DNA from 4 places in the Kluyvera ascorbata genome. Region 1 is predicted to be linked to each of the others. Evidence: predicted binding sites of a transcription regulator. Region 1 holds the regulator's gene; each other region holds the start of a gene.
The links. Region 1 encodes LexA, which represses DNA repair genes until DNA is damaged. Its sites were predicted from a motif close to TNCTGTATGTACATACAGNA; they were not measured.
Positions count from the first base shown of each region.

Region 2: rmuC (DNA recombination protein RmuC) is a predicted target of LexA. The motif match lies at 1,172-1,191, and genes of this name have one in related genera.
Region 3: sulA (SOS-induced cell division inhibitor SulA) is a predicted target of LexA. The motif match lies at 1,342-1,361, and genes of this name have one in related genera.
Region 4: uvrB (excinuclease ABC subunit UvrB) is a predicted target of LexA. The motif match lies at 913-932, and genes of this name have one in related genera.

Region 1 covers NZ_CP096201.1:4,697,366-4,699,570, forward strand. Annotated here, with positions in the region: gene dinF (MATE family efflux transporter DinF) at 1-723, opposite strand, end outside; gene lexA (transcriptional repressor LexA) at 792-1,400, opposite strand; gene MY052_RS22480 (diacylglycerol kinase) at 1,500-1,868, opposite strand; gene plsB (glycerol-3-phosphate 1-O-acyltransferase PlsB) at 1,997-2,205, shown strand, end outside.
Region 2 covers NZ_CP096201.1:4,808,161-4,810,365, reverse strand. Annotated here, with positions in the region: gene udp (uridine phosphorylase) at 1-330, shown strand, start outside; gene MY052_RS22970 (CZB domain-containing protein) at 378-815, opposite strand; gene rmuC (DNA recombination protein RmuC) at 1,235-2,205, shown strand, end outside.
Region 3 covers NZ_CP096201.1:3,253,454-3,255,658, forward strand. Annotated here, with positions in the region: gene yccS (YccS family putative transporter) at 1-557, shown strand, start outside; gene MY052_RS15620 (TfoX/Sxy family DNA transformation protein) at 547-1,164, opposite strand; gene sulA (SOS-induced cell division inhibitor SulA) at 1,383-1,892, shown strand.
Region 4 covers NZ_CP096201.1:3,451,527-3,453,731, forward strand. Annotated here, with positions in the region: gene uvrB (excinuclease ABC subunit UvrB) at 1-834, opposite strand, end outside; gene MY052_RS16480 (hypothetical protein) at 1,081-1,218, shown strand; gene bioD (dethiobiotin synthase) at 1,471-2,148, opposite strand; gene bioC (malonyl-ACP O-methyltransferase BioC) at 2,141-2,205, opposite strand, start outside.

The DNA of each region.
Region 1 (2,205 bases):
GATGTCGCGGTTGAGCGCCAGCAGGCGGCGAAAATCGCCCTGCCAGGCCGTTTTCAGCATCGCCCACGAGATCCCGCGCATCACCAGCACCTTACGCGCCATTCCCAGCCCGACCAGTAACGTAGCGTATTCCGCAATCGCCGTTGCCAGCGCCGCGCCCTGCACGTTCATGTGCAGCCCCATCACCAGCCATAGATCAAGAACGATATTCAGCACGTTGCCGACGATGAGCAGTACCACCGGAGCCCGCGCGTACTGTACGCCCAGCAGCCAACCCAGCAACACCAGGTTCGCCAGTGCGGCTGGCGCGCTAAGCCAACGAATAGCGAGGAAGCGCCGGACCTGTTCCAGCACCTCGCCGCTGCCGCCAACGATAGAGAGCGCCAGATTTATCAACGGTGTTTTAAACAATACGATAAGCAGCCCTGCGCCCAACGCCAGAAGCAGTGGCTGCACCAGCGCGCGAGCCAGCGCCTGCGGATTTTTCGCACCGAACGCCTGCGCCGTGAGCCCGGTAGTGCTCATTCGCAGGAACAGCAGCAGCATAAACAGGAAGCTGGTTGCCGTAGCACCAATGGCGACGCCGCCCAGATAGACGGGGCTATCGAGGTGGCCAATAACGGCGGTATCGACCAGGCCCAGCAGCGGCACGGTGATGTTGGAGAAGATCATCGGTAGCGCAAGGCGCCACAGCGCCTTATCGGCGTGAGTAAGTAGCGGCATGAGTATCGACCAGAACGAAAAAAGGCTGCGATAGCGGAAGTATCGCAGCCATTAGAATCAGGGGAGAGTTACAGCCATTCGCCGTTGCGGATAACGCCAACGGCCAGCCCTTCGATGGAGAAATTCTGCTGGCGCAGATCGACCACGATAGGTTTAAATTCGCTGTTTTCTGGCAGCAATTCGACGACGTTGCCCTGTTTTTTCAGGCGTTTTACCGTCACTTCTTCATCAATACGCGCCACGACAACCTGGCCGTTACGTACATCCTGGGTTTTATGTACGGCAAGCAGGTCGCCATCCATAATACCGATGTCTTTCATCGACATGCCGCTGACGCGTAGCAGGAAATCCGCGCTTGGCTTAAACAGAGACGGGTCAACCTGATAGTGACCTTCGATGTGCTGCTGCGCCAGCAGCGGTTCACCCGCCGCCACGCGGCCCACCAGCGGCAGGCCCTCTTCTTCTTCCACCAGCAGGCGGATACCGCGAGAAGCGCCTGAGACAATCTCAAGCACGCCTTTACGTGCCAGCGCTTTCAGGTGCTCTTCAGCCGCGTTTGGGGAACGGAACCCCAAGCGTTGAGCAATTTCCGCACGCGTTGGCGGCATGCCCGTCTGGCTGATGTGATCCCGGATGAGATCAAACACCTCTTGCTGCCTGGTCGTTAACGCTTTCATTCCGCCCCCTGGGTGTATATACAGTTATGCTGTGAGTATATACAGCTACTGGCTATTTTGGAACCGTAAAACTCACGAAATCAGGCAGTTTTCGCAGGTTTAGTGAAAATGAGCCCACAGTAAGATGACCCAGGTGATTACCGCCACGAAAATGGACAGCAGCACCGCCGCCGAACCCATGTCTTTTGCCCGGCCAGACAGCTCGTGATACTCGGAGCCGATGCGGTCAACCACCGCTTCCAGTGCACTATTGAGAATTTCCACTATCATCACCAAAAGGACCGATCCGATGAGCAGGACACGGGTGATGGCATCGACATCCAGCCAGCAGGCGATAATAATCGCGATAACAGAGGCTACCCCTTCCTGGCGGAATGCCGCTTCATTGATCCACGCCGCGCGGAATCCTTTCCAGGAATAACCCGCAGCTTTGATGATTCGGGTAATCCCAGTGGTATTATTGGCCATCTCAAGAACCTTTTTCGTTTTTACGTCAATGACAATGCGTGATATGAGGCGGTAGAACAGAAATTTCACCGACTTTCTGATATTCTTGCCGCGCATTTGCATGATTAACCAGAGGCTTTACATCGTTTATGTCCGGCTGGCCACGAATTTACTACAAATTACTGAATTTACCATTAAGTGTTCTGGTAAAAAGCAAGTCTATTCCGGCACAACCTGCCCAGGAATTGGGGCTTGATACGTCGCGCCCTATTATGTACGTCCTGCCTTATAACTCTAAGGCTGACTTGCTGACGCTGCGCGCTCAGTGCCTGGCGCACGATTTACCCGATCCGCTTGA
Region 2 (2,205 bases), 110 kb from region 1:
AAATCAGTAGGCGCGACCACTCATGTGGGCGTTACCGCCTCTTCTGACACCTTCTACCCGGGTCAGGAACGCTATGACACCTTCTCCGGTCGCGTAGTAAGAAACTTCAAAGGCTCCATGGAAGAGTGGCAGTCAATGGGCGTGATGAACTACGAGATGGAGTCCGCGACGCTGCTGACCATGTGCTCAAGCCAGGGTCTGCGCGCAGGGATGGTTGCTGGGGTTATCGTTAACCGTACCCAGCAGGAAATCCCAAATGCTGAGACCATGAAGCAGACTGAAAGCCACGCGGTGAAAATCGTGGTGGAAGCGGCACGCCGCCTGCTGTAATCAGGTCTGAGATGATTGAAGGCCTCATTATGAGGCCTTTTTTGTATTTAGCGCTGTGAGGCTTCCAGCAATGCGCCAAGCGACAGTCCTACTTCTTCAGACAATGGCATTAGATCATTACTGACGGCGGCGAAGGCATCCAGAAAATGGCCTTTCTGATGTAACGCAACGATATTCCCAGCGCATTGATGAAATTTTGCATGCAGAATGCGGAAGTGTTCGTATTCAGGATAGTTGGCGAATGATGCACCTTCGTTGTATATCCATTTCCCTACCTGGCAGACTGCATCGCTGGAAACCTGCGTAATATCAAAATCGTGTCCTCTATTCTCACGCAATGCAGTTAACCAACGTTCTCGCCAGGCAATATGATAGGCAATTGCCTCTTCGAGTATCAGACCATTTAAGTTTTGCCTCTCCCTGGGGACTCCAAGAACGGCATCTTCCCCGGCAATTCTTTTTTTTATCCATGTCCCAAATTCCATAATATTCTCCGTTAGTTATTGTGTTCATTGAGGTGATAAAATAAAGCAGTGATTCAGCGTTTATTTAAATTAGAGCTGTAAAAATGAAAAAAAACAAGAATCAGATGTTTATTGATTTTTTGTATATTAGTGGCGCCAGTGTCTGAGTGAGAACTAATTTTCGATAGATTATCTTGAATGTTTTTATCAGGCAATAAAAACGCAGTGGTAATTTGTGACACGCTTTTGTTTTAACGTATTAAATATATTTCTCTACTCTATTTTATTTGTTTAAAATAAAGTTACTTATTTTTTAATTTACCTTATGAATATTTAATAATGATTTTTGCGCTGAGCCTCGCAGGAAACCGCTTTAAAACTGGACGTTTATACAGCACAATTCTATTTTGTGCAGATAACGGGTTCAAGCAGGAGGCGTTGTGGATATTGCCGTAGTGATTTATGCGTTGGTCGCGCTGGCGGGCATAGCGATTGGCTGGCTGGCCGCAAGCTATCGTGTTGCGCAGCAGCGGGCCGAACAACTAGCTGAAGAGCGTGATGTGTACGCTGAGCTTAGCGCGGCAAAACAGCAAATTGCCCAGAACGCCCATTGGCGTGAAGAGTGCGAACTGCTCAACAACGAACTGCGCAGCCTGCGAGAAATCAACTCGTCGCTGGAAGTTGATCTACGAGAGGTCACTACGCTGCTGGAGACCACGCGGCAGCACGGTGATGAAAAATACCGTTTGATGCTCAACAGCGAACAGCGTCTGAGCGAGCAGTTTGAAAATCTCGCGAACCGTATTTTTGAGCAGAGCAACCGTCGGGTGGAGGAGCAAAACCGCCAGAGCTTACATGGTCTCCTTACGCCGCTTCGTGAACAGCTTGATGGTTTTCGCCGTCAGGTTCAGGAAAGTTTTGGTCAGGAGGCGCGCGAGCGTCACACCTTGGCGCATGAAATTCGCAACCTCCAGCAGCTCAATGCCCAGATGGCGCAGGAAGCGGTTAACCTGACCCGCGCGCTAAAAGGCGACAACAAAACCCAGGGGAACTGGGGTGAAGTGGTGCTCACGCGTGTGCTGGAGGCATCTGGTCTGCGTGAAGGGCACGAATATGAAACTCAGGTGAGTATCAACACCGATGCCAATTCCCGTATGCAGCCTGACGTTATCGTGCGCCTGCCGCACCGCAAAGACGTGGTGGTGGATGCCAAAATGACGCTGGTGGCCTACGAGCGCTACTTTAACGCCGAAGATGATTACACCCGCGAAGCCGCGCTGCAGGAGCATATTGCCGCAGTGCGTAACCACATTCGGATGCTGGGGCGCAAAGATTACCAGCAGCTCCCGGGGCTGCGTTCACTGGACTATGTCCTGATGTTTATTCCCGTCGAACCGGCATTCCTGCTGGC
Region 3 (2,205 bases), 1.4 Mb from region 1:
GGGTTGCCGTCAGTTTTATCTGGCCTGACTGGAAATTCCGCAATCTGCCTCGCGTGCTGGAGCGCGCAGTTGACGCAAACTGCCGCTACCTGGACGCAATTCTGGAACAGTATCACCAGGGGCGCGATAACCGTCTGGCCTATCGAATTGCACGTCGTGATGCGCATAACCGGGATGCAGAGCTCGCCTCAGTGGTCTCAAACATGTCGACGGAACCTAAGGTCACCCCGGAAATGCGAGAAACTGCGTTTCGGCTGCTCTGCCTCAACCACACCCTGACCAGCTATATTTCCGCTTTAGGTGCCCATCGGGAAAAACTGGCTACAGCAGAAATACTGGCTCTTCTGGACGATGCGGTGTGCTATGTCGATGATGCGCTACACCACCAGCCTTCTGATGAGGAACGGGTGCAGCAAGCTTTATCTAACTTAGCCGCACGAATCCAACATCTCGAACCTCGCCCGGACAGCAAAGAGCCATTGGTCTTACAACAAATTGGCCTGATGATTTCGTTGCTACCTGAAATCTGTCGTTTGCAAAAACAGGTTATGGCCTGACCCCCTCCGTTTTCACGTGGGCTAATGCCCATTCCTGTAGCTCCTGGCGCCGTTGCGCCGGGAGCGCGGCTGAGTGAACGCCCATAATCGCCCCTTCCAGAGAATACAGCACATTAATACTCAGCTGCTTACGAATCTTACGCAGCCGAATCCATGCCATTTCTGCCCCCAGATGCTGAAGCATTTGAGCATCTTTAATTCCCGCTTCACTTAACAACAGCTCCATATGAAATGAGAGATTAGGCAGATCTTTTATCCGTAATGATTTCTGTTGTTTCTTTTCTCGAAGCGCATCCTCGAGAGAAAATTTGCCAAGCTGAAGTAAGACCGGTTCGTCAGACCAGAGCCGCTCGCCAACATGGAAATACTTTAACTGCTGTGAACACCCTCGCTTACGTAATGTCAGTAATGGAGGCGAATGCTGAGCCTGATAGGTCGCACTTTCCTCGCACATCCTCAGGTAGAGTTCCCCTTCAGAGACCATTGCAAATACCGCATCATTGACGGCAAGACTATAGCCACCAAACAGCGCCCGCGACTTGATTTTGCCCAACAGCGAAAAATATTTCTGGGACTGATAAATCCGTTTATATGATATTTTCTTCATGATTAATCCTTAATAATCATGGACATGGATGCATTAAATTTGTTAATGGAAGACATAACAAGCAACATAGGCGCGTTCGTTCGACACGGCAAGGTGAATTTGCCTTTGTAGGCATTTAGAGTGCAATTTTGCGAGTTGCTTTCAGAAAATGAGGTTGATCTTTAATCTTCAGGGTAGTACTGTATATTCATACAGTAACCCACAGGGCTGGATTAACTATGTATACTTCTGGTGTTGTAAATCATTCTTCTGCTGCGGTCTCGACTACCGCTTCCCATACTTTTACATCAGTAAAAGATTCCTCAACCGCTTTGGTTAGCGAAGTGCTTTATCGGGAAGATCAGCCGATGATGGCGCAGCTATTGCTACTGCCCCTGCTACAGCAGCTCGGTCAGCAGTCTCGCTGGCAGCTGTGGTTAACACCGCAGCAAAAGCTCAGCCGCCAGTGGGTGCAAGCATCTGGCCTACCGCTGACAAAAGTGATGCAGCTACGTCAGATGCCTCCAGGCGACATGCTCGACTCCATGGTTCGCGCATCTCGTACGGGGAATTATAGTGTGGTTATCGGCTGGTTGACGGAAGATTTATCAGCGGAAGAACATGCCCGATTACAACAGGCTGCCGAAGACGGTAACGCGATGGTGTTTATTATGCGACCAGTTCACTCTGCCTCTCGTTGTGCTGGACAATTTAATGGGCTAAAAATTCACTCAAATTTGTATCATTGAAGAAAATTAGGAATTTTCCTGGCCTTTTTTTTGCAGTTTTTTTATCTCCTCGATTTTATGAATGATTTTAGGTAGAACGCTTGTCTGGTGCGGTTCTGGGTGTTTTGCATCGTTTAAATTTTCGACACATTTGTTAAATATTGCGTATACAACTCTTTTTTTTTCATAAGCCTGACGGAGTTCACACTTGTAAGTTTCCAGCGACGTTGTAGACTTTACATCGCCAGGGGTGCTCAGCTTAACACCGCAGATATCTGCTGAGTAATTACTAAGCCACGCCCCCGGTGGAAGGATTTAACCGTGAATCTATTTA
Region 4 (2,205 bases), 1.2 Mb from region 1:
ATTATTCGCCAGCAGCACCTTGCGGCGGTCAGCCAGCTCTTCTTTGATCTCTTCCATCGCCTGCACGATGCGCTCACGCGGCGTCACGTAGTGCGATTTCGGGTAGATGGTAAAGCGCTGGATGGTTGAATCAACGTGGCCAGTCAGCGGGTCAAACAGCGAGAGGCGTTCCACCTCTTCGTCAAACAGCTCAACGCGCAGCGCCAGGTCATCCGATTCCGCCGGGAAGATATCGATAACTTCGCCGCGCACGCGGAAGGTCGCACGTTGGAACGCCTGATCGTTACGGGTGTACTGCAGCTCGGCCAGACGACGCAGAATGGCGCGCTGGTCGATAATCATGCCCACCGTCAGGTGCAGCATCATTTTGAGGTACAGATCCGGGTCACCCAGACCGTAGATAGCGGATACCGAGGCCACGACCACGACATCGCGGCGTTCCAACAATGCTTTGGTGGCGGACAGGCGCATCTGTTCGATATGTTCGTTCACCGAGGCATCTTTTTCGATGAAGGTATCCGAGCTCGGGACATACGCTTCCGGCTGATAATAGTCGTAGTAGGAGACGAAGTACTCCACCGCATTCTCCGGGAAGAACGCCTTCATCTCGCCATACAGCTGTGCGGCCAGCGTTTTGTTCGGTGCCAGCACCATCGTTGGGCGCTGAAGGTCAGCAATGACGTTGGCGACGGTAAAGGTTTTCCCCGACCCGGTCACGCCCAGAAGCGTCTGGTGCGCCAGGCCGTCTTCCAGCCCCTCTTTCAGGCGTGAAATGGCAGCAGGCTGGTCGCCTGAAGGACTAAACGCAGAATGCAATTTGAAGGGTTTGCTCATGAATAACGCTACCTGATGACGGATGGGCCGGGCTGGAGATTAATTCTACTCGTCACCTGCCGAATTGCCAATAAAAAATACTGGATATAAAAACAGTAATCACTTATCGTATTTCGTCTATCCGGGGCAATAACCAGCGTCAGCGGCTGAAATTTATTCTCTGACAAGATAAAACACCAACCAGATAAGGTTATCCCCAGAATTTTTTCTCTTTTAACATTTGTCAATATACGTCATGAAAGTTTTATGGCAATCCGCAGCACTTTTTATTACGCCATTGCTTTTATTCATCTTATTGATAATAAAAGAAAAGTACTAAAAGCCGTGTTTCGCACCAATTCGGGCGCAGGCCGCATGTTCTCTCGTTTACCGCAGGTTTTCTAACTCTAATACACAGGGTTATCCACAGGAATAGTGGATAACTACCTCTAGCCCCTATCCCCCGGCACCCGGCGATTTGCGCAACGGCGTGTCAACGTGAATGAAAAAAAATATTTTATCCCCGATTTTGATATTTATCAGCGAAAAAGCACGCCCATTTTGTCCATCAAAACAGGCGATTTCCTTACGTTATCTGCGGGTTAGTGCTTACGAATGAAGAGGGATAACGAAGCAATGGGCGTGCCAGAAAAGCGCTTAAAGTGCGCTCAGGTCGAGGTATTGGCCCAACAACGGTGAATCCACGGCCTCACCGAGCCACGGAATTTCACCAAGCATGGGGGCTGGAATCATCCGCTGAAGCGTACTGAGGTATTCGCTATGACGACGACCCGGCGGGGTCACATCATTGGCAATCCAGCCTGCCAGCCGCAGCCCCGCTTGCTGTACCGCCTGTGCGGTCAGCACCGCGTGGTTGATACAGCCAAGCTTAACGCCCACCACCAGAATCACCGGCAGTTGCTCCATCTTGACCCAGTCTGCCAGCGTCAGCGTCGTGGAGAGCGGCGTAAACCAGCCTCCCGCGCCCTCAACCAGCACCCAATCCGCTTCCGCTTCCAGCGCACGTAAACCGGCAGACAGAATGTCAGCCTCAATAGGCCGCTGTTCGTCGGCGCTGACGATATGCGGAGACGTAGGTTCTGCAAAGGTATACGGATTCACCTGCTCGTAGCGTAACGGCAGCACGCTGTTGCGTTGCAGCGCCAGCGCGTCGCTGTTGCGCAAACCGTCGTCGGTCATTTCACTGCCGGAGGCCACGGGCTTATAACCTGCCGTACGACGCCCCAGAAGACGTGCCGCCTGTAACAGCGCGGTGCTGGCAACGGTTTTACCAACTTCGGTATCGGTGCCGGTTACATAAAAGCGTTCAGTCACGCGAGATAACTCCTGTAAAAAGATGGTAAGTCAGCGGGTATGCGCCCGCCTGAGACG